DNA from 3 places in the Allobosea sp. NBC_00550 genome. Region 2 is predicted to be linked to each of the others. Evidence: riboswitches for the same ligand, from Rfam matches in the RefSeq annotation. Region 2 holds a riboswitch; each other region holds the start of a gene.

Region 1 (6,194 bases), 2.3 Mb from region 2:
CCTGCCGGCACCTTCTCCCCCGAGGGGAGAAGGGCGCGATTGCCGCCGCTTCATCCTTCTCCCCCCGGGGGAGAAGGTGGCCCGGCGAAGCCGGGTCGGATGAGGGTCGAAGCGCCGTCAGATATCCTTCGATCCGCCTCAGCAGCCGGCGCATGTTCTCGGCGCCGCCGCCGGCCTGGAAATAGGCCAGAAGCCCTGCCGCAAGCTCCGCCGGCACCGTCGCATACTCGGTCAGCCGCGGATCGGCACGCTCGTCGCCCGGCAGGATCGCGAGCGGAATGTCTTGCTCGCGGCAGGCCGCGCCCAGCCGCTCGATACCGTAACGCCAGTAATCGAGCCCGCCGAGGCAGCGCACCAGCACGAAGCGGCACTGCGCCGCGGTCTTCTCGATCAGGAAATCGACGGAGAGCGGGTGCTTCAGCCGCCGCAGCGGCGCGAGCCGCAGCGACAGGTTGCTGTCACCTGCCGCCACCGCCAGCGCCGAAAGGTCGCTGTCGGTGAAGGAGAGCACGAGCAAATCTCCCGGCGGCAGGGCGAGATCGACGGCGTCCCCGCCGTCGTCGAGCCTGATCTCGCTGGTCGGGAGGAGGTGCATCGCCCGATGTTACGCCCCCGCGAGGGCCGCTTCCACGGCCTTGAGATCGAAGCCCTTGAGCCCGATCACGGTCAGCCGCCCGTCGCGGGCCTCGCCAGCGCCCCAGGGCCGGTCGAAATGATGGCCGACGCGCCGGCCGACGCCCTGCACGACGAGGCGCATGGGCTTGCCCGGCACGGCGGTGAAGCCCTTGAGGCGCAGCACGCCCTCGGCCTCTGCCGCCCTCGCGACGCGCGCCGTCAGCTCTTCCGGCGTGAGCCCCGCCGGCAGCGGCACGGCGACCGAGTCGAAATCGTCATGGTCGTGATCGTGCTCGCCCTCGCCGTGATGCGAGGGGCGGGCGGCGAGATCGCTCTCGGCGGCGGCGCTCAAGCCCACGATCAGCGCCGGCTCGACCTTGCCATTGATGGTCTCGACGATTTTGATCGCCTTCGGCAGATGCTCGGCGATTTCGGCCTTGACGCGGGCGCGGCCGGCTTCGTCGACGAGGTCGCTCTTGTTGAGCAGGATCAGGTCGGCACAGAGGATCTGGTCCTCGAACACCTCTTCCAGCGGGTTGTCGTGCTCGACGGACGCATCGGCCGCCTTCTGCGCCGCCAGCGCCTCCGGATCATCAGCGAACTGGCCCTCGGCCACCGCCGGGCCGTCGACCACGGCGATGACGCCGTCGACCGTGACGCGGGCGCGGATCGCCGGCCAGTTGAAGGCCTGCACCAGCGGCTTCGGCAAGGCGAGGCCGGAGGTCTCGATCAGGATGTGCTCGGGCGGGTTCGGCCGGTTCAGCAGCTTTTCCAGCGCCGGCACGAAATCATCGGCGACAGTGCAGCAGATGCAGCCGTTGGGCAGCTCGACCACGTCCTCGTCGCTGCAGCCGGCGATACCGCAGCCTTTCAGGAACTCGCCGTCGAAGCCGAGATCGCCGAATTCGTTGACGAGCACGGCGAGCTTCTTGCCCTGCGCGTTCTCGAGGAGATGGCGCACCAGCGTGGTCTTTCCGGCGCCGAGGAAGCCGGTGATGATCGTGCAGGGCGTCTTGCCGAGGTTGGCGGTCTGCGGAGCGTTCATAGGTTTATCCTTGCTGGCGCGCCGGCATCGGCGGCACGCGTGCGACCACGCCCTTGCGGAAGGACTGGGGCCGCTCTTTCCAGGGAACGATGCCGTTGGCGCTGGCGGCATAGGCCTCCGCCGCGCCGACGATCTCGTCGAGATGGGTTTCTGTATCCAGGTCGCCGATCAGATAGGTCCATTTGCCGTCGGCCGCGAAGGCGACGGTGCAGGGCCGCTTGCAGACGGCGAGGCATTCGACGGGCACCACCGGAATGGCACTGCCCTTGGCTGCGAGCTGCGCGGCCAGCGCTTCGGCGAGCGCCAGCCCCGGCTGGTCGTAACCCTCCGGGAGGTCGGCGCGCGCCCGTCTGCAAACCGTGCAGACATGGATGGTGAGGTCGCCCTCGGACATGTGGCTTGCCTTTCGCGCGGAGCCCGAAGGCGCCGCTATCCTCAGGCCGCGGCGGCGCGGCGGCTCACCCAGGGCCAGAGCACGCCGACCATGAAGCCGGTCGCGAGCCAGAGCGCGGCCTGGATGCCGAGCGAGAGCGCCGCGAAATGCGCCGCGACCTCGGCCGGGACCTTGCTCTCCGGCGCGGCCGGATGCGGCGCACCGACGACGTGCGGCAGCAGGATCACGACGACGGCGAGCAGCTTGAGCCAGGGCGCGTCGAAGCGCAGGAACACGAACAACCCGATGGCCGTGGCGATCGCGGTGGCGAGCCACCAGAGCTGGCGCTGTTCCAGCGCGGCGGATGCCGCGCCCGGCAGCTCCGGCGCCAGCCCCATCGCCGGCACGAGGCCGAAGGCGAGGAAGCCGCAGGCGCCCCAGATCAGGGCGCGGCGCTGATCGATCGTGTCCCCGGCCGCGATCATGCCGGCGAGCAGCAGCGCGGCGAAGCCGATCGCGGTCGCGATCGTGACCGAGCTGGTGAAGAGCGTGCGCTGGAGGCCGTCCGCCGGCTTCCATTCGGCATGCTCATGGCCGGGCGCATCGCCCGCCGGGCCATGCGCGAGGATGATTTTCGCCTCGCCGTCGAAAGCGGCGAGCGTCGGCGCTTTCAGCGCGAGCGCCGCCTCATAGGTCTCGGCCTTGAGGATAAGCGGGGTGGTGGTGACATGCTGCAGGGCGGCGACGATCAAGCCAGCCAGAAGCCCGGCCAGGATGCTGACCGTGAGAACACGCGTGACCATGATGGCTTTCCCTCAGTGGCAGGGAAAGGCGAGGCCGTGACGGGTATCGTGCGCGGCGTTATGGACATTGGTCGAGGCCGCGAAGCCGGTCGTATAGATCAGCGCGACGCCGATCGCGAGCGCGGCGGCAACCGCCTTGACGCGTTCGGAAACGCTGAGTGTGGGAGTGGAAACCGAAACCGTGTTCATCATGCTCTCCGTAGCCGCCCCGCCGGCAGCTGGTTGGATCTTTGCGGGTCGACGGCAGGTCTCCTGGCTCGCGGGTTAGACGTCCTGCGCCGCCTTCCCGGAGCGTTGGCTCCAGTGGCCGATGGCGAAGGACACCCGCTTACAGTTGCGGGGGCAGCCGCGGCATTGGGCAGAGCAAGCCCGCACCGCGTTCCCTTTTCACCTCCTCGCGGAGGCACCGTCAGCGACGATCATTAGCCTTAGGGATGCTGCTGTGCAATGCAGGGTGCGCCGCAAGCGCGTCATTCTCGGCCTTGACCCGAGAATCTCATGCAGGAAGAGGCTCGCGCGCCTCCTTCGGGGTGGGATGCCCGGGTCAAGCCCGGGCATGACGACAGGGGGCGGCGCCGAAGGACCTGCCCATGGACTTGCCCCATCTCGCCCTCATCCTCGGTGGCGCCCGCTCCGGCAAGAGCCGCCATGCCGAGTCGCTGATCGAGGCTTTGCCGGCGCCCTGGACCTACATCGCGACCGCCCAGGCCTATGACGACGAGATGCGCGAGCGCATCGCCGAGCATCGGATGCGCCGGCCCCCGGGCTGGCTGACGGTCGATGCGCCGCTCGATCTGGCGGAAGCGATCGCCGAACAGCCGGCCGGGCAGCCGATCCTCGTGGATTGCCTGACGCTTTGGCTGACCAACCTGATCCTCGCCGAACGCGATACCGCTGTTGCCGGGGCCGCGCTTATCAGTGCATGCGAGCAGGCTTCCGGCCCCATCGTGCTGGTCTCCAACGAAGTCGGCCTCGGCATCGTGCCCGAGAACGCGCTCGCCCGGCGCTTCCGCGACGAGGCCGGGCGGCTGCATCAGGCGCTTGCGGCACGCGCCGGCCGCGTGGTCTTCATGGTCGCCGGATTGCCGATGCGAGTGAAGTGAGCCGAAGACATGACGCGGGATATCGACGCTGACGAAGCCGCCCGCCACAAGGCGAAGATGGAGAAGCGCAAGGCGGTTCAGGACGCCGAAATCGCCTCCAAGACGGTCGAGAAGGGCCTGCTCATCGTCAATACCGGTCCCGGCAAGGGCAAGTCGACGGCGGCCTTCGGCCTGATCCTGAGGGCGCTCGGCCATGGCTGGCGCATCGGCGTGGTGCAGTTCATCAAGGGCGCCTGGTCGACCGGCGAGCGCAAGGCGCTCGAAGCCTTCGGCGATCAGGTCAGCTGGCACAGCATGGGCGAGGGCTTCACCTGGGAAACGCAGGACAAGGCCCGCGACATCGCCGCCGCCGAGCGGGCCTTCGCCAAGGCGAGGGAATTGATGGCCGATCCGGAGATCAGGCTGCTGGTGCTGGACGAGCTCAATATCGCCTTGCGCTACGATTACCTGCCGCTCGCCGATGTCGTGGCGACGCTCAAGGCTCGCCGGCCCGACCTCCACGTCGTCGTCACCGGTCGCAACGCCAAGCCGGAACTGATCGAGGCCGCCGACCTCGTCACCGAGATGACGCTGGTGAAGCATCACTTCGCCGCCGGCGTGAAGGCGCAGCAAGGTATCGAGTTCTGAGCCTCTTTCGGGGGGCGCAGAAAGAAGCTTGCCGTCTTTCTCGGGGTAAATCGACCCAACCCATTCCAGCAGACGAAGACGGGTAGGAGAGCGCGGGAACCCCTCTCCTGTAAGGAGAGCGGAGGGGTGAGCTGTTTGGAGGGGCATCGCTAGCCCGAGCCCAACCGCGCCGTGAGCACTCGCGTCCCTGGTCCAGCGGCCTCCACCTCATCCTGCCCGCTCCTTCCAGGAGAGGGTTCCCGCGCCTCCATTGCCCGATCGATTACCCTTGCTGGCGGACACTTGACGGAATGGGGTTCCTCTTCATATTGAATTTGAATTCAGATTCAATTTCGAGATCGTGCATGGTCGATGGAACCCCGAAACAACCGCGCAAGGCGGGCAAGCGTGAGGCGATCCTCTCCGCCGCGCGCCGGATCGTCTCGGAGGTCGGCTTCCAGGAAACATCGATTGCCGCAGTGGCCTCCGCCAGCGGCGTCTCCACCGGCAGCGTCTATTCGTATTTCTCCTCCAAGGCCGAGCTGATGGCCCAGATCGTCGCGGCGGTGTCCTCGCGAGAACTCGCCGTGCTGCGCGAGATCGCCGCGAGCGATGCGCCGGTCACCGAGCGCCTGACGTCGGCAGTCGAAGCTTTCGCCCGGCGCGCCTTCGCCAATCGCCGTCTCGCCTGGTCGATGATCGCCGAACCCGCCGATCCGGCCGTCGATGCGACGCGGCTCGACTATCGCCGTGAGATCGCCGGCATCTTCCGCGCACTTGTCGTGGAAGGCGAAGGGCAGGGCGCTTTCCGTCCCGTCGATCCCGACGCCGCCGCGGCGATGATCGTCGGCGGCTTCATGGAAGCGCTGATCGGCCCGCTTTCGCCCGAGCGGCCGATCACCGCCGAACGCGGTCGCGAGATCGCTGCCGCGCTCGCCGATCTCTCCCTCGCCGCGCTGATCTCCCGTGAAGGACAGGCCGCATGACCGCTCTCGATGCATACGGCTACGACACCCACGAGGTGCTGAACCAGGCCCCGGCGCTGGCGGATTACGACGCCTACGCGGCGGACCCCGCGCTCGGACGCATCCTCGACATGTTCGGCGCCGGCTGGTTCCGCGAGCAGGCGAGCGTGGTCGGCGGCCATGTCGGCTCGCAACGCGTGCAGGATCTGGCGCGGCAGGCCAATCGCAGCCTGCCGGAACTGCGGACGCATGATCGCTGGGGCCGGCGCGTCGACCAGATCGAATTCCACCCCGCCTGGCATGAGCTGATGGGGCTCGCCATGCGCGACGAGTTCCATTCGCTCTGCTGGACCAAGCCGCGCTCCGGCGCGCAGGTGGCGCGCGCCGCGGTCTCCTATCTCTGGAACCAGGGCGAGAACGGCATCTGCTGCCCGCTCGGCATGACCTATTCGGCGATCCCCGTCCTGCAGCGCGACCCCGCGCGCTGGGCCGAGTTCGGCAAGCTGATCACCTCCTCCGACTACGATCAGCGTCCGCTGCCGGCAGCGCAGAAGCGCGGCGGCACGGTCGGCATGGCGATGACCGAGAAGCAGGGCGGCTCCGACCTGCGCCAGACCCAGACCGTCGCCACGCGCAACGCCGACGGCACCTATTCTCTCACCGGGCATAAATGGTTCTTCTCCG
Region 2 (6,194 bases):
GGCGGTCGCGAAGCTTCGTTCGTCGCGCGGCAGGACAAGCACGCCGGCAATGATGGTCATCACGATCGCCGCGAGCAGAAGTCCGCGCAAAGACGCGGTCGGATCGAGCGACTGGGCGGCTGAAAGCGCTGCGATGCCGAAGATGATCGCCCAGCTGCCGCTGCCGAGCCGAGCCAGAACTGCTCGCTGCGTCAAGCTCAGCATCGCGACCAAAAATGCGAGGCCAAGGACGAAATAGCCGATCTGGTTGACGATATTACCGGTGGATTCGCCTGGCGCAGTCGCCTCGGGCGGCCCGGCGAAGGGCTGGAGCGACATCATCAGCACGAACAGGCCGAAGCCGGCGAGAACGTTGCCGAGCGAGCCCGTGCCGGCAATGCGCGCGGTTGAGCCTGATCGTGCCGGCTGGTTGGTGATCGAGCCCTGGACGCTCTCGCTCATGGCCGCTTCGCGTTGGACTGGACGACCTTGCTCCGGGGAGCCGGGCTGGCTGTCGACATCGTAGGCGCTGACATATTAAGGGCCTCTAACTCCGGCGGCCTGACGGCAAGAGCATCTGACGACGCTGCCGTTTACGTCTCTTTTACGCCGACGCGTTGAGCTTCGCGCCATAAGCATAAGATCGAATCGGGAGCAACCATGTCCGTCCCCGCCGCCGCGAGCGAGCAGGCCCGCCTGGACGAGCTGGCGCAGTATGACATCCTCGATACGCCGGGTGAGGAATCCTTCGACCGGATCACGCGCCTCGTTCGCCGCACATTGAAGGTGCCGATGGCGACCGTGACTTTCCTCGATGGCCACCGGCAGTGGTTCAAGTCGCGCGAGGGCTTGTCCGACTGCGAAGGAGATCGGCGTAGCGCGCTCTGCGACGTCACGATCCGCCGCGGCGAGCCGTTGATCGTGCCCGATACCCGTGCCGATCCGCGCTTCACCGACAATCCGCTCGTCACCGGCGCGCCGCATCTGCGCTTCTATGCCGGCATACCGCTGCGAGGCGAGGGCGGTCACAATATCGGCACGCTCTGCGCCATGGACACCGCGCCCCGCGCCTTCGATGGAGAGGACGTTGCGATCCTCGCCGATCTCGCCGCGATCGTGATGGACGAGCTCAGGTTGCGTCTGCTCGTGTCCACCGATGTCCTGACCGGGGCACTCTCGCGCCGCGCCTTCCGCAATGAAGCCGGCAAGGCGATCGCACTCGCGTTGCGCCATCGCCATGAGACGAGCTGTATCGCCTTCGACCTCGACCACTTCAAAACCGTCAACGATACGCAGGGCCATGCCGGCGGGGACACCGTGCTGACCGGCACCGTGGCCGCCTGCCGCGACCTGCTGCGCCAGAGCGACCTGATCGGGCGCCTCGGGGGCGAGGAGTTCGCGATTCTGCTGCCGCATACGGGGCTGCAGGCCGCTCTCAGCGTCGCGCAGAAGCTACGGGAAAGCATCGCCGCCCAGCGCTTCGAAGGCGTCGGCGGACCGTTCGCCGTGACCGCGAGCTTCGGCATCGCGGCGCTTTCAACCGCCGCATCGGATCTCGAAGCCGTGCTTCAGCAGGCTGACGAGGCGCTCTATGCCGCCAAGACCGCGGGTCGCAATCGCTGCATCGCGGCCCATGCAGGCGCTGCGAGCAACTCGCCCTTCGGTCGGCGCGTGCTCAAGGCCGGCAGCATCGTGTTCAACGGCGGCCGCTCGGTGATCGACTGCACCGTCAAACGGCTTTCCGACGAGGGCGCCAGCCTTGCCGTAATCGATTCGGCCGGCGTGCCCGGCCGTTTCAAGCTCGCGATCGAGGCCGATAATTTCTCGCGTTTCGTGCATGTGGTGCGCAAGGCTGGCCCTGAGATCGACGTTCAGTTCGCCTGAGTTGGCTCAGATGGAGCGACCGACCGGGCCGTGTTTCAGCGTGGATGCCGGCGCTTACGGCGGGCATTCGATGGCAGCTGCCAGGCCGTTCATCCTCGCTTTCCACGACGGTTTGTATCCAGCACATACGAGCAATTGACGGATGAATGGAAAAGACCGCTAAATGTAGTGGTCACGGTCTCTCGAATCGCAAGATCGAGAGCTAAGAGGGAAGCCGGTGCGAAGCCGGCGCTGCCCCCGCAACTGTTAGCGGTGAGTTCTCATCCAGCATTAAGTCACTGAGGCCGCAAGGCCTTGGGAAGACGGGCGAGAACGACGACCCGCGAGCCAGGAGACCTGCCGCGACCCTAGTTAACGTCCTCGGGCGGGGTGTCCCGGTGGTGCGCTGGCAGGTCGCGGCCTCTCGTCGTCGCGCGCCCTTTCCACGCGTCCGCCTTGGCCTTCGCCCCCAACATCTTGATCTTGGGGTTTGGAGCCGATGTCTCTTTCCGTTGAAGCCGAACGGCCTGCGCCGGCGCCGTACAGTGCCGAAACCGTCTCGCAGCCGCGCGCCGTCGCGAGCGAACCGGGCTTCCAGGTGATCCGCCGCAACGGCGCGGTCACGCCCTTCGATGCCTCCAAGATCGCAGTGGCCCTGACCAAGGCGTTCCTGGCGGTCGAGGGTTCGAGCGCCGCCGCCTCGCGCCGCATCCACGACATCGTCGCCGACCTCACCACGCAGATCGTCGCGGGCCTGACGCGCCGCGCCGATGCCGGCCGCACCTTCCATATCGAGGACGTGCAGGACCAGGTCGAACTCGCCCTGATGCGCTCCGAGCATCACAAGGTCGCACGCGCCTATGTGCTTGACCTGCTGTCGTCCTTCGATTTCATGGCCTCGACGCCGACGCTGTTCAATTCGGGCACGCTCCGCCCGCAGCTGTCCTCCTGCTTCCTGACCACCGTTGCCGACGATCTCGACGGCATCTTCAAGGCGGTGAAGGACAATGCGCTGCTCGCCAAGTATTCCGGCGGCCTCGGCAACGACTGGACGCCGGTGCGCGGATTGGGCGCCCATATCAAGGGCACCAATGGCGAGAGCCAGGGCATCGTGCCGTTCCTGAAGGTCGCCAACGACACGGCGATCGCGGTCAACCAGGGCGGCAAGCGAAAGGGCGCGGTCTGCGCCTATCTCGAGACCTGGCATGTCGACATCGAGGAGTTCCTCGATCTGCGCAAGAACACCGGCGACGACCGCCGCCGCACCCATGACATGAACACGGCGAACTGGATTCCCGACCTGTTCATGCAGCGCGTCGCGGCCGGCGGCCAGTGGACGCTGTTCTCGCCCGACGAGACGCCGGACCTGCACGGCCTCTACGGCAAGCCGTTCAAGGCGGCCTATGAAGCCTATGAGGCCAAGGCCGACCGCGGCGAGCTCAAGGTGTCCAAGCGCGTGGCAGCGCTCGATCTCTGGCGCAAGATGCTGACCATGCTGTTCGAGACCGGCCATCCCTGGATCACCTTCAAGGATGCCTGCAATCTGCGCTCGCCTCAGCAGCATGCCGGCGTCGTGCATTCGTCCAATCTCTGCACCGAGATCACGCTCAACACCTCGGCCGATGAGGTCGCGGTCTGCAATCTCGGCTCGGTCAACCTCTTTGCCCATGTGACGGCGGAGGGGCTCGACCAGGCCCGGTTGGCGAAGACGGTGAAGACCGCCATGCGGATGCTCGACAATGTCGTCGACATCAATTTCTACACGATCCCGGAGGCGCGCCGTTCCAACCTGCGCCATCGCCCGGTGGGCCTCGGCGCTGCAGACCCTGCGCCTGCCGGCGGCTTCGGAAGGCGCGGTCGCCTTCGCCGACAGCTCCATGGAGGCTATCAGCTTCCATGCGATTTCGGCCTCGGTCGATCTAGCCGCCGAGCGCGGCCGCTATCCGAGCTTCGAGGGCTCGCTTTGGTCGAAGGGCATCCTGCCGATCGACTCGCTCGATATCCTCTCGGAAGCCCGCGACGGCGATGTCGAGCTCGACCGCTCGGCGACGCTGGATTGGGAGCCGCTGCGCGAGCGAGTGAAGACCATCGGCATGCGCAATTCCAATACGATGGCGATCGCGCCGACCGCGACGATCTCCAACATCGTCGGCGTCTCGCAGTCGATCGAGCCGTCCTACAGCCAGCTCTACGTCAAGGCCAACATGTCCGGCGACTTCACGGTGGTGAATGCCGGGCTCGTGCACGACCTGAAGGCGAGGGGGCTTTGGGACGAGGTGATGGTCTCCGACCTGAAATACTATGACGGCAAGGTCAGCGGGATCGACCGCGTTCCGGAGGACTTCAAGGCGCTCTACGCGACCTCCTTCGAGATCGAGACGAGCTGGCTCATCCGCGCCGCGGCGCGCCGGCAGAAATGGATCGACCAGGGCCAGTCGCTCAACCTCTATATGGCGCAGCCCTCGGGCCGGAAGCTCGACGAGGCCTATCGGCTGGCGTGGCGGCTGGGCCTGAAGACGATCTATTACCTGCGCGCGCTCTCGGCGACCCACGTCGAGAAATCGACGCTGAAGGGGACGGACGGCAAGCTCAACGCGGTCTCCGCAACTGTGCCAGTCGCGGCTAAGGCAGCTCTCGCGGCCGCGCCGATCCTCGTCGATATCCCGCTCGATAACGGCATGGCGGTGCCCAACGCCTGCTCGATCGACGATCCGACCTGCGAGGCCTGCCAGTAACGGCCGCCGTCATCCCACCTCGCGCGTCATTCTCGGGCGAAGCGAAGCGCAGACCCGAGAATCTCGATCGGAAGAGGGCGCTGGACCCCTCCTTCGGCCGGAGATGCTCGGGTCATGCCCGAGCATGACGCCCTTCATTTCACGAACGGAATTTTTCCATGCTCGACTGGTCCGAAACCAAGCCCGCGACCCCAGCCAACCCCGCCATCCTGACCAACCCGGTTCCCACGGCCGACGCCACCGGGCTGGGCGAGATCGATCGCTCCGGCGGGCGCGTCAGCGTCGACGAGAAGCGGATGATCAACTGCCGCGCCGACGTGAATCAGCTTCTGCCGCTCAAGTACAAATGGGCTTGGGAGAAGTATCTCGCCGGCTGCAACAACCACTGGATGCCGACCGAGGTCTCGATGCAGGCCGACATCGCGCTGTGGAAGTCGAGGGATGGGCTGACCGAGGACGAGCGGCGCATGCTCAAGCGCAATCTCGGCTTCTTCGCCGCCTCGGAGAGCCTCGTCGCAAACAACATCGTGCTCGCGATCTATCGCCACCTGACCAATCCCGAATGCCAGCAATATCTGCTGCGTCAGGCCTTCGAGGAGGCGATCCACACGCACACCTTCCAGTACATCGTCGAGAGTCTCGGCCTCGACGAGGGCGAGCTGTTCAACATGTATCGCGAGGTGCCTTCGATCACCGACAAGGCGGCCTGGGCGCTGAAGCATACGCAGAGCATCGAGGACCCCGATTTCAGCACGGGGACACCCGAGAACGACCAGGCGCTGCTGCGCGACCTGATCACCTTCTACGCGATCTTCGAGGGTATGTGGTTCTACACCGGCTTCGCGCAGATCCTCTCGCTCGGCCGGCGCAACAAGATGGTCGGCATCGCCGAGCAGTACCAGTACATCCTGCGCGACGAGTCGATCCATTTGAACTTCGGTATCGACGTGATCAACCAGATCAAGATCGAGAACCCGCATCTCTGGACCAGGGCCTTCCAGAAGGAGGTGCGTGGCATGATCCGCGATGCGGCCGAGCTTGAAGCGGCCTATGGCCGGGACACGATGCCGCGCGGCTTTCCGTGGATGTCCGAGGCGATGGACCTCAAGAAGGAGAAGAACTTCTTCGAGACCCGCGTCATCGAATATCAGAACGGCGGCGCGCTCAGCTGGGAGTGAGGGCAGGAGCTGGAGTTCTCCAGCTTGAAGACAATCTCCGTCAGCGGCCCGAAAGGCGGCTGACGGGGCTTGCCGGTAGTTATGACCCGGTACCGGACTGGTCAGCGCAGGGGGTAGCCTGGATTCGCATAAGACATATTATGGAACTATCTTGCTGCCCGGAGAGGCGGCTGGTTCCCTTGGCCTATGCGGCGGCCGCCACCGTCATTCCATCAAACGCCATATCGATATTGTCCGCCAAGCGACTGGACAGGCTCGCATAATCCAGATCGATGTGGAGGTTGGTCAGGATCGCGCGTCGCGGTTTCAGTGTCGCGATCGCCTCGAGTGACTGCTCCAGGTGGAAATGGCTCGGATGCGGCGTCTCGCGCAGGCAGTCGATAATGAGGACGTTGAGGCCAGCCATGGCTCCCATCGCGGCCGGCGGGATGAGGCTGAC
Region 3 (6,194 bases), 170 kb from region 2:
CGCGCACGGGCATCCCCACCCGCTTGAGCAGGGCGACCGTCGCGCGGGTGGTGTAGGCGCCGGCGATGACGAGGTCGGGCCGGGAGGCGAGCACCTGCTCGACGAGGCCGTGATTGACCGGGATCGCGCGTGCCGCCTCTGCCATATTGGCGTTGCGCGGATCGCGCGAGAGCCAGGTGATCGAAGCGATGTGCTCGGGCGGCGCGAGGCGCAGGACGAGTTCGTCCGTGCACATGTTGAGCGAGACGATCCGCGCCGGCTTCGCCGCCGCTGGCGACGCGCCAAACGCCATGGCGGCGAAGGCCGCGATGGCGAGAGCGCACAAGCCGGTCAGCCCATGCCTGGCGCGGAACGGCGTCATCCGCCGATCGCCACCTTGATGCCGCCATAGGCGCCGAAGCCCGGGACGAGGAAGCCGATGGGGTTCTCCCAGCGCTTGTCGAAGAGATTGTCGATCCGCCCGAACACGGTGACCTTGTCGGTCGCCTTGTACTCGGCGGCGAGATTGACCAGCGTCGCGCCCTTCGCGTTCATGCGCGGGACCGAGAAGTCGCGATTGCCGTCGACCCAGGAGCCGACATAGAGCAGCGTCGCCGAGAAGGTGAGCTTGTCGGTCGGCGTCCAGGTCGCGGTTGCGCTCGCCTTGTGGCGTGGGCGGCGCAGCAATTCCTGCCGCGCAATCTCGTCCTTGGCGAGGGTGAAGGTGTAGTCGGCGCGGATGCGGAACTGGGGCGAAATCTCCAGCGCGGCGAAGGCTTCGACGCCCTTGGTCTGCGCCTTGCCGATATTGGCGTAGGAGTTGCCTGCCGTGTTGGTGACGATCAGGTTGTCGATGTCGTTCTGGAACCAGGTCCCGCCGAACTGAAGGCGCTTGTCGAAGAGCGGCTGCTCGAAGCCGATATCCCAGCCGTGGCTTTCTTCCGGGCTCAGGTTCGGGTTGCCGAAGAAATTGAAGCCGGGGCGATAGTCGATGAAGCGCTCGCTCAGCGTCGGCGCCTTGAAGCCGGTGCCGTAGCTCGCCTTCAGCTTGGTCTCGATGCCCGGGACGATGACGGCCGGCGCGATGCGATAGGTGGTGTGGCCGCCATAGCTGTCTTCATTATCGTGGCGGATGTTGGCCGCCAGGAAATAGCGGTCCTGAATATTGCCCTGGTATTCGAGATAGGCGGCCTTGTTGCCGTTGGAAGCGACGAGGCTCGCGGTGTCCAAGCGCTCGCGCTCGTATTGCAGGCCCATGATCAGGTTGTGACCCTTGGTGATCTCGATATTGCCGCGCCAGTCGAGCTTGGTGCGCTCGCCCAGGTTTTCGTTGGGCAGGCCGAGGATGCCGGTCGTGCCGTTGGCCGTTCGCGTCGCCCGGTCCTGGTTCGTGTAGGAAACGCCGAAGGTGTTGACGAAACGTCCGGCGAACGGATCCCAGACGACCTCGCCGCGTGTGAAGGCCTGTGCGTAATTCTGCAGGGAGCGATAGGGGGCGGGGCGGCTCGGGAAGCCGGTGTCGCCGGTATAGCGCAACTGCCCGTCCTGATAGCGGCCGACCCAGTTGAGCGACAGCGTGTCGCCGAGCGCGACGCCGATGCGGCCGGAATAGCTGTAGTTGTCGAAGGCATTCGGATTGATGCGGCGGCCGGGCGGGACGAGGTTCGGCGGCGTGACGTCGGTCGCATCGGTGCGGAAATGCGCGACGTTGAAGGCATAGTTGAAACGATCGTCGCCACCGCTGAAACCGGCGGACTGGTTGAAGGTGCCGTGGGAACCGGCTTCGACCCGCGCGGTCGCCCTGGGCGGCCCCTCACCGCGTTTCGTGGTGACCGAGATGACGCCGCCGATCGCATTGGCGCCGTACAGGCCGCTCTGCGGGCCACGCAGCACCTCGATGCGCTCGATGTCGTCGGTCAGCATCGAGCCGAAATCGAAGGAGCGGTTGGGCGTCGAGGGGTCGTTCGCCTCGATGCCGTCGATCAGAACCTTGACGTGATTGGAGTTGGTGCCGCGCATGAAGACCGAGGTCAGGCCGCCCGGTCCGCCTGTCTGGACGATGTTGAGGCCGGGCACGGTGGCGAGAGCCTGGGGCAGGGTGCGGCGCTGCTGCTGCTCGATCTCCCTGGCGGTGATGACGGTGACGGAGCTCGCGATCTCGCGCGCCGGGGTCGGCGTGCCGGTCGCGCTGACAACGATCTCGTCGAGCGCGAGCGGGGCGGGTGCGTTCTGGGCGAGTACCGGGGCGGAGCAGGCCAGTGCGAGGAAGGAAACGCATAGCAGCAGGCGGCCGCGTTCTGCGGCTGGAAGGGCGGGGATCACGATGGAGACCTCGGGCGTTGACGTCAGTGGCACGTCACCGCGAACGCGATCTCCCATCGCCGCGCAAAAGGCGGCAAACAGTCAAATCAGCGATCGGCGCACCCCGTCCGAACGTGTTCGCGTGTGACCACGGCTGACGGCAGGTCTCCTGGCTCGCGGGTCCATGCCCTTCGCCGCCTTCCCAGGTCCGAGGTCCCAGTGGCGTATGGCGAAAGGCTCGCCGCTTACAGTTGCGGGGGCAGCCGCGGCATGGGGTGGCTGGCCACCCGCACCGCGTTCCCTTTTGATCCCGTGAGGGAACCGTCCCGGTGACGATTACGGCGGAAAAGTGTCGTCGTCAAATAGGTTTAACCAAAGGTAAGGACGGGGGCGGGAGATCGCGCGCCATGTCGTATCCGGAGGCCAGCCGTCGCGATCGCGCCGGTTTACGCCCGCGAGCCGGCACGGCAGAACAGAAGCCACGGGCCGGGTCGGAATCACCATCTCTCGGCGCTTTCCGCGGCTTGGCCGCTCTGCTGTTGCCGAGGATGACGATGCTTAGGTTGCCGGACTTCGACGAGCAGATCGACCGCCGCGGGACCCATTCGGCCAAATGGGACACGATGGAGAAGTATTATGGCGTGGCCGCTTCCGACGGCATCGCCATGTGGGTGGCCGATATGGATTTCCGGCCGCCGCCTTGCGTCCAGCAGGCGGTCGAGCGCATGGCGGCTCACGGGGTCTATGGCTATTTCGGCGACGACCGCACCAATAGCGACGCCATCCGCTGGTGGATGAAGACCCGCCATGGCTGGGACGTGGCGTCGGAAGCGATCTTCACCACCCATGGCCTCGTCAATGGCACGGCGCTCTGCGTCGATGCCTTCACCGCGCCGGGCGATGGCGTCGTGCTGATGACGCCGGTCTACCACGCCTTCGCCCGCATCATCCGCTCGGCCGGCCGGGAGGTCGTGGAGTGCCGGCTGCGGATCGAGGAGGGCCGCTACGTCCTCGACATCGCCGGCTGGGACGCGCAGATGACCGGCCGCGAGCGGATGCTGATGCTGTGCTCGCCGCATAATCCGGGCGGGCGCGTCTGGACATGCGACGAACTCCGCGAGATCGCGGCCTTCTGCAAGCGCCACGACCTGATCCTCGTCGCCGACGAGATCCATCATGATCTGGTCATGCCGGGCGCCAGGCACACCGTCATGCCGCTGGCTGCGCCTGAAATCGCGGACCGCCTCGTGATGATGACGGCGACCACCAAGACCTTCAACATCGCGGGCGCCCATGTCGGCAACGTCATCATTCCCGACGAGCCGCTGCGGGAGCGGTTCCGCGCCCGGATGAACGCCCACGGCATCTCGCCCAATTCCTTCGGCATGGCGATGGCGACCGCCGCCTACAGTCCCGAAGGCGCGGCCTGGGTCGACCGGCTCGTGGCCTATCTCGACGGCAACAGGAAGCTGTTCGACGACGGGGTTAACACGATCCCCGGCCTGCGTTCGATGCCGCTCGAGGCGACCTATCTCGCCTGGGTCGATTTCGGCGGGGCCGGCATGGAGCCGGCGGAATTCACCGCCCGCGTCGAGAAGCAGGCGAAGATCGCGGTGAACCATGGCGCGAGCTTCGGGGCGGGGGGCGACAGCTTCCTGCGCTTCAACCTCGCCACGCCGCGCGCCACCGTGATCGAGGCCGTCGAGCGATTGAAGGAAGCTTTCCGCGATCTGCAATAGCGCCGGCTGCGGGACGGTTCTGTCGTCCCGCGCCATCCCCCGCTTCTCGCAAAGGCGGCGCTGGCTTATTGGTGAAGCGGGAGAACTCATGAGACGCATCTCCAGATATCGCTATCGCAGCCTGTTCCATGTCGGGTAGCCCGTGACGGCCGGCACGCCCCATCACATCGTCATCGTCGGAGCCGGCTTCGGCGGGCTGGAGGCGGCGCGAAATCTCGCCGGCGAGTCGGTCAGGATCACGCTCATCGACCGGCGCAACCATCACCTCTTCCAGCCTCTGCTCTATCAGGTCGCGACGGCGTCGCTGCCGACCTCCGAAATCGCGTGGCCGGCCCGTTCGCTGCTGCGGCGCTACAAGAACGTCACCACGCTGCTGGGCAGCGTCGTCGGCGTCGATCCGAGCGACAAGAAGGTGCTGATAGAGGGCGAGCCGCCGCTTGCCTTCGACAGCCTGATCCTGGCGACCGGGGCGCGACACTCCTATTTCGGTCATGACGAGTGGGAGCCCTATGCGCCCGGGCTGAAGACGCTCGAAGATGCGACGAAGATCAGGCGGCGTATTCTCTCCGCCTTCGAGCAGGCGGAATGGGAGACGGACGCTGCCCGGCGCGCCGAGCTCCTCACCTTTGTGATCATCGGCGCGGGTCCGACCGGTGTGGAGCTTGCCGGCACGATCGCCGAGCTGGCGCATGACACGCTGCGCGGCGATTTCCGCAACTTCGATACGCGCGCCGCACGCGTCATCCTGGTCGAGGCCGGCTCGCGCATCCTGGCTGGCTTCACCGAGGACCTTTCGGCCTATGCGGAGCGGGCGCTGATCGGGCTCGGCGTCGAAATCAAGCTCGGTCACGCTGTCTCGAACTGCACCGCGGACGGGATCGAACTCGGCGGCGCCTTTCTCCCGGCCAGGACGATCCTCTGGGCGGCGGGCGTCGCTGCTTCGCCTGCGGCGGAGTGGCTCGGCGCGCCGGCCGACAGGGCCGGGCGGGTGATGGTCGAGCCCGACCTCACGGTCCCCGGCCAGCGCGATATCTTCGTCGTCGGCGACACGGCCCGTGTCGTCTCGGCCGACGGCAAGCCGGTGCCCGGCGTGGCACCCGCGGCCAAGCAGGAGGGGCGCTACGTCGCCGGAGTGATCAAGACGCGGCTGAAGGGCGAGACCGCGCCGCCGCCCTTCGCCTACAGCAATGCCGGCAATCTCGCGACGATCGGCAAGCGCGCGGCGATCGTCGATTTCGGCTGGATCAAGCTGAAAGGGCGCATCGCCTGGTGGACTTGGGGCGTCGCGCACATCTTCTTCCTGATCGGACTGCGGAACCGCCTCGCCGTCGCGCTGAACTGGCTGTGGATCTATGTCAGCGGCCACCGCAGCGCCCGCCTGATCACGCAAGGGCAGGCGAAGAGCGGCGAAGCCGACGCTCCCCGCTGATCGCGTTTCTGTCCCGCATCAGGAACGCGGGAAATCCTCCGGCCGGAAGAAGGGCGTGTCCTTCAGTTCCGCCTCGTCGAAGGCTTCGAGATCGCGCCTGATTGCGGCGCTGTCCTCCCTGAAGAAGGCGGCGGCGAGGGCCTGCGCGACACGCTCGCCGGCGATCGCGACGCCCGGAATGTCGCTCGCGATCGCGCCATGGCTGACATTGGCACCGTGGTTGACGAGATGGATGCGGGAGAGTTCGGCCGGCGCGGTGGCATCCCTGGGCAGGAGCTCGAATCCCGGTCCGAGATAGGGCGCCTGCGCCAATGTCGGGCGTGCAAGCTCGGCCGGCGGCGTATAGCGGTCGCTCCAGCGCGCGATATGTCCGGCGAATTCCGACAGTTCCTGAATACGCGTAGCGTCGACCTGAAAACCCGTGGCGACGATGAGGAAGTCGTGGCGGCGCTCGATGCGACCGTCGGGCGTGTCGATGTCGAGCACGACCTGCCCGGACTCGCGCCTGACCGAAGCGACGCGATGCCGGAAGCGGATGCCGAGCCCACTGGATTTCAGCGCGCGCAGCACGGTCTCGTGCGGTGGCGGCGCGAGCATGTCGTCGAGATAGGCTGCGAGCGCCCAGCGGTCGGCGTCGGGGAGGGCGCTCCAGCCGTGGAAGAAGCCCTGGGTCGCAGAGCCGCGGCCCTTGTTGATCTGCGGCAGATGCGGCCGGCGCAGATACATCTCGACGCTCGCCGCGCCTT

What was found. A riboswitch is a leader RNA that binds a small molecule or an ion and turns the genes downstream of it on or off. The one in region 2 is predicted to bind cobalamin.
Region 1: linked by a shared signal. The riboswitch ahead of NWE53_RS22630 (CbtB domain-containing protein) and the one ahead of NWE53_RS06320 (ribonucleoside-diphosphate reductase subunit alpha) in region 2 are both predicted to bind cobalamin.
Region 3: linked by a shared signal. The riboswitch ahead of NWE53_RS07140 (TonB-dependent receptor plug domain-containing protein) and the one ahead of NWE53_RS06320 (ribonucleoside-diphosphate reductase subunit alpha) in region 2 are both predicted to bind cobalamin.

What each region holds. Positions count from the first base shown of each region.
Region 1 is NZ_CP102772.1:4,739,914-4,746,107, forward strand. It holds gene NWE53_RS22610 (cobaltochelatase subunit CobN) at 1-595, opposite strand, end outside; gene cobW (cobalamin biosynthesis protein CobW) at 605-1,660, opposite strand; gene NWE53_RS22620 (DUF1636 domain-containing protein) at 1,665-2,054, opposite strand; gene NWE53_RS22625 (CbtA family protein) at 2,096-2,836, opposite strand; gene NWE53_RS22630 (CbtB domain-containing protein) at 2,849-3,025, opposite strand; cobalamin riboswitch at 3,062-3,261, opposite strand; gene cobU (bifunctional adenosylcobinamide kinase/adenosylcobinamide-phosphate guanylyltransferase) at 3,427-3,939, shown strand; gene cobO (cob(I)yrinic acid a,c-diamide adenosyltransferase) at 3,949-4,566, shown strand; gene NWE53_RS22645 (TetR/AcrR family transcriptional regulator) at 4,911-5,531, shown strand; gene NWE53_RS22650 (acyl-CoA dehydrogenase family protein) at 5,528-6,194, shown strand, end outside.
Region 2 is NZ_CP102772.1:1,345,766-1,351,959, reverse strand. It holds gene NWE53_RS06330 (O-antigen ligase family protein) at 1-441, opposite strand, end outside; gene NWE53_RS06325 (sensor domain-containing diguanylate cyclase) at 640-1,863, shown strand; cobalamin riboswitch at 2,022-2,221, shown strand; partial or broken gene NWE53_RS06320 (ribonucleoside-diphosphate reductase subunit alpha) at 2,342-4,577, shown strand; gene NWE53_RS06315 (ribonucleotide-diphosphate reductase subunit beta) at 4,736-5,755, shown strand; gene NWE53_RS06310 (MBL fold metallo-hydrolase) at 5,940-6,194, opposite strand, start outside.
Region 3 is NZ_CP102772.1:1,515,389-1,521,582, reverse strand. It holds gene NWE53_RS07145 (ABC transporter substrate-binding protein) at 1-361, opposite strand, end outside; gene NWE53_RS07140 (TonB-dependent receptor plug domain-containing protein) at 358-2,334, opposite strand; cobalamin riboswitch at 2,423-2,620, opposite strand; gene NWE53_RS07135 (MalY/PatB family protein) at 2,835-4,019, shown strand; gene NWE53_RS07130 (NAD(P)/FAD-dependent oxidoreductase) at 4,162-5,448, shown strand; gene NWE53_RS07125 (NAD(P)-binding domain-containing protein) at 5,467-6,194, opposite strand, start outside.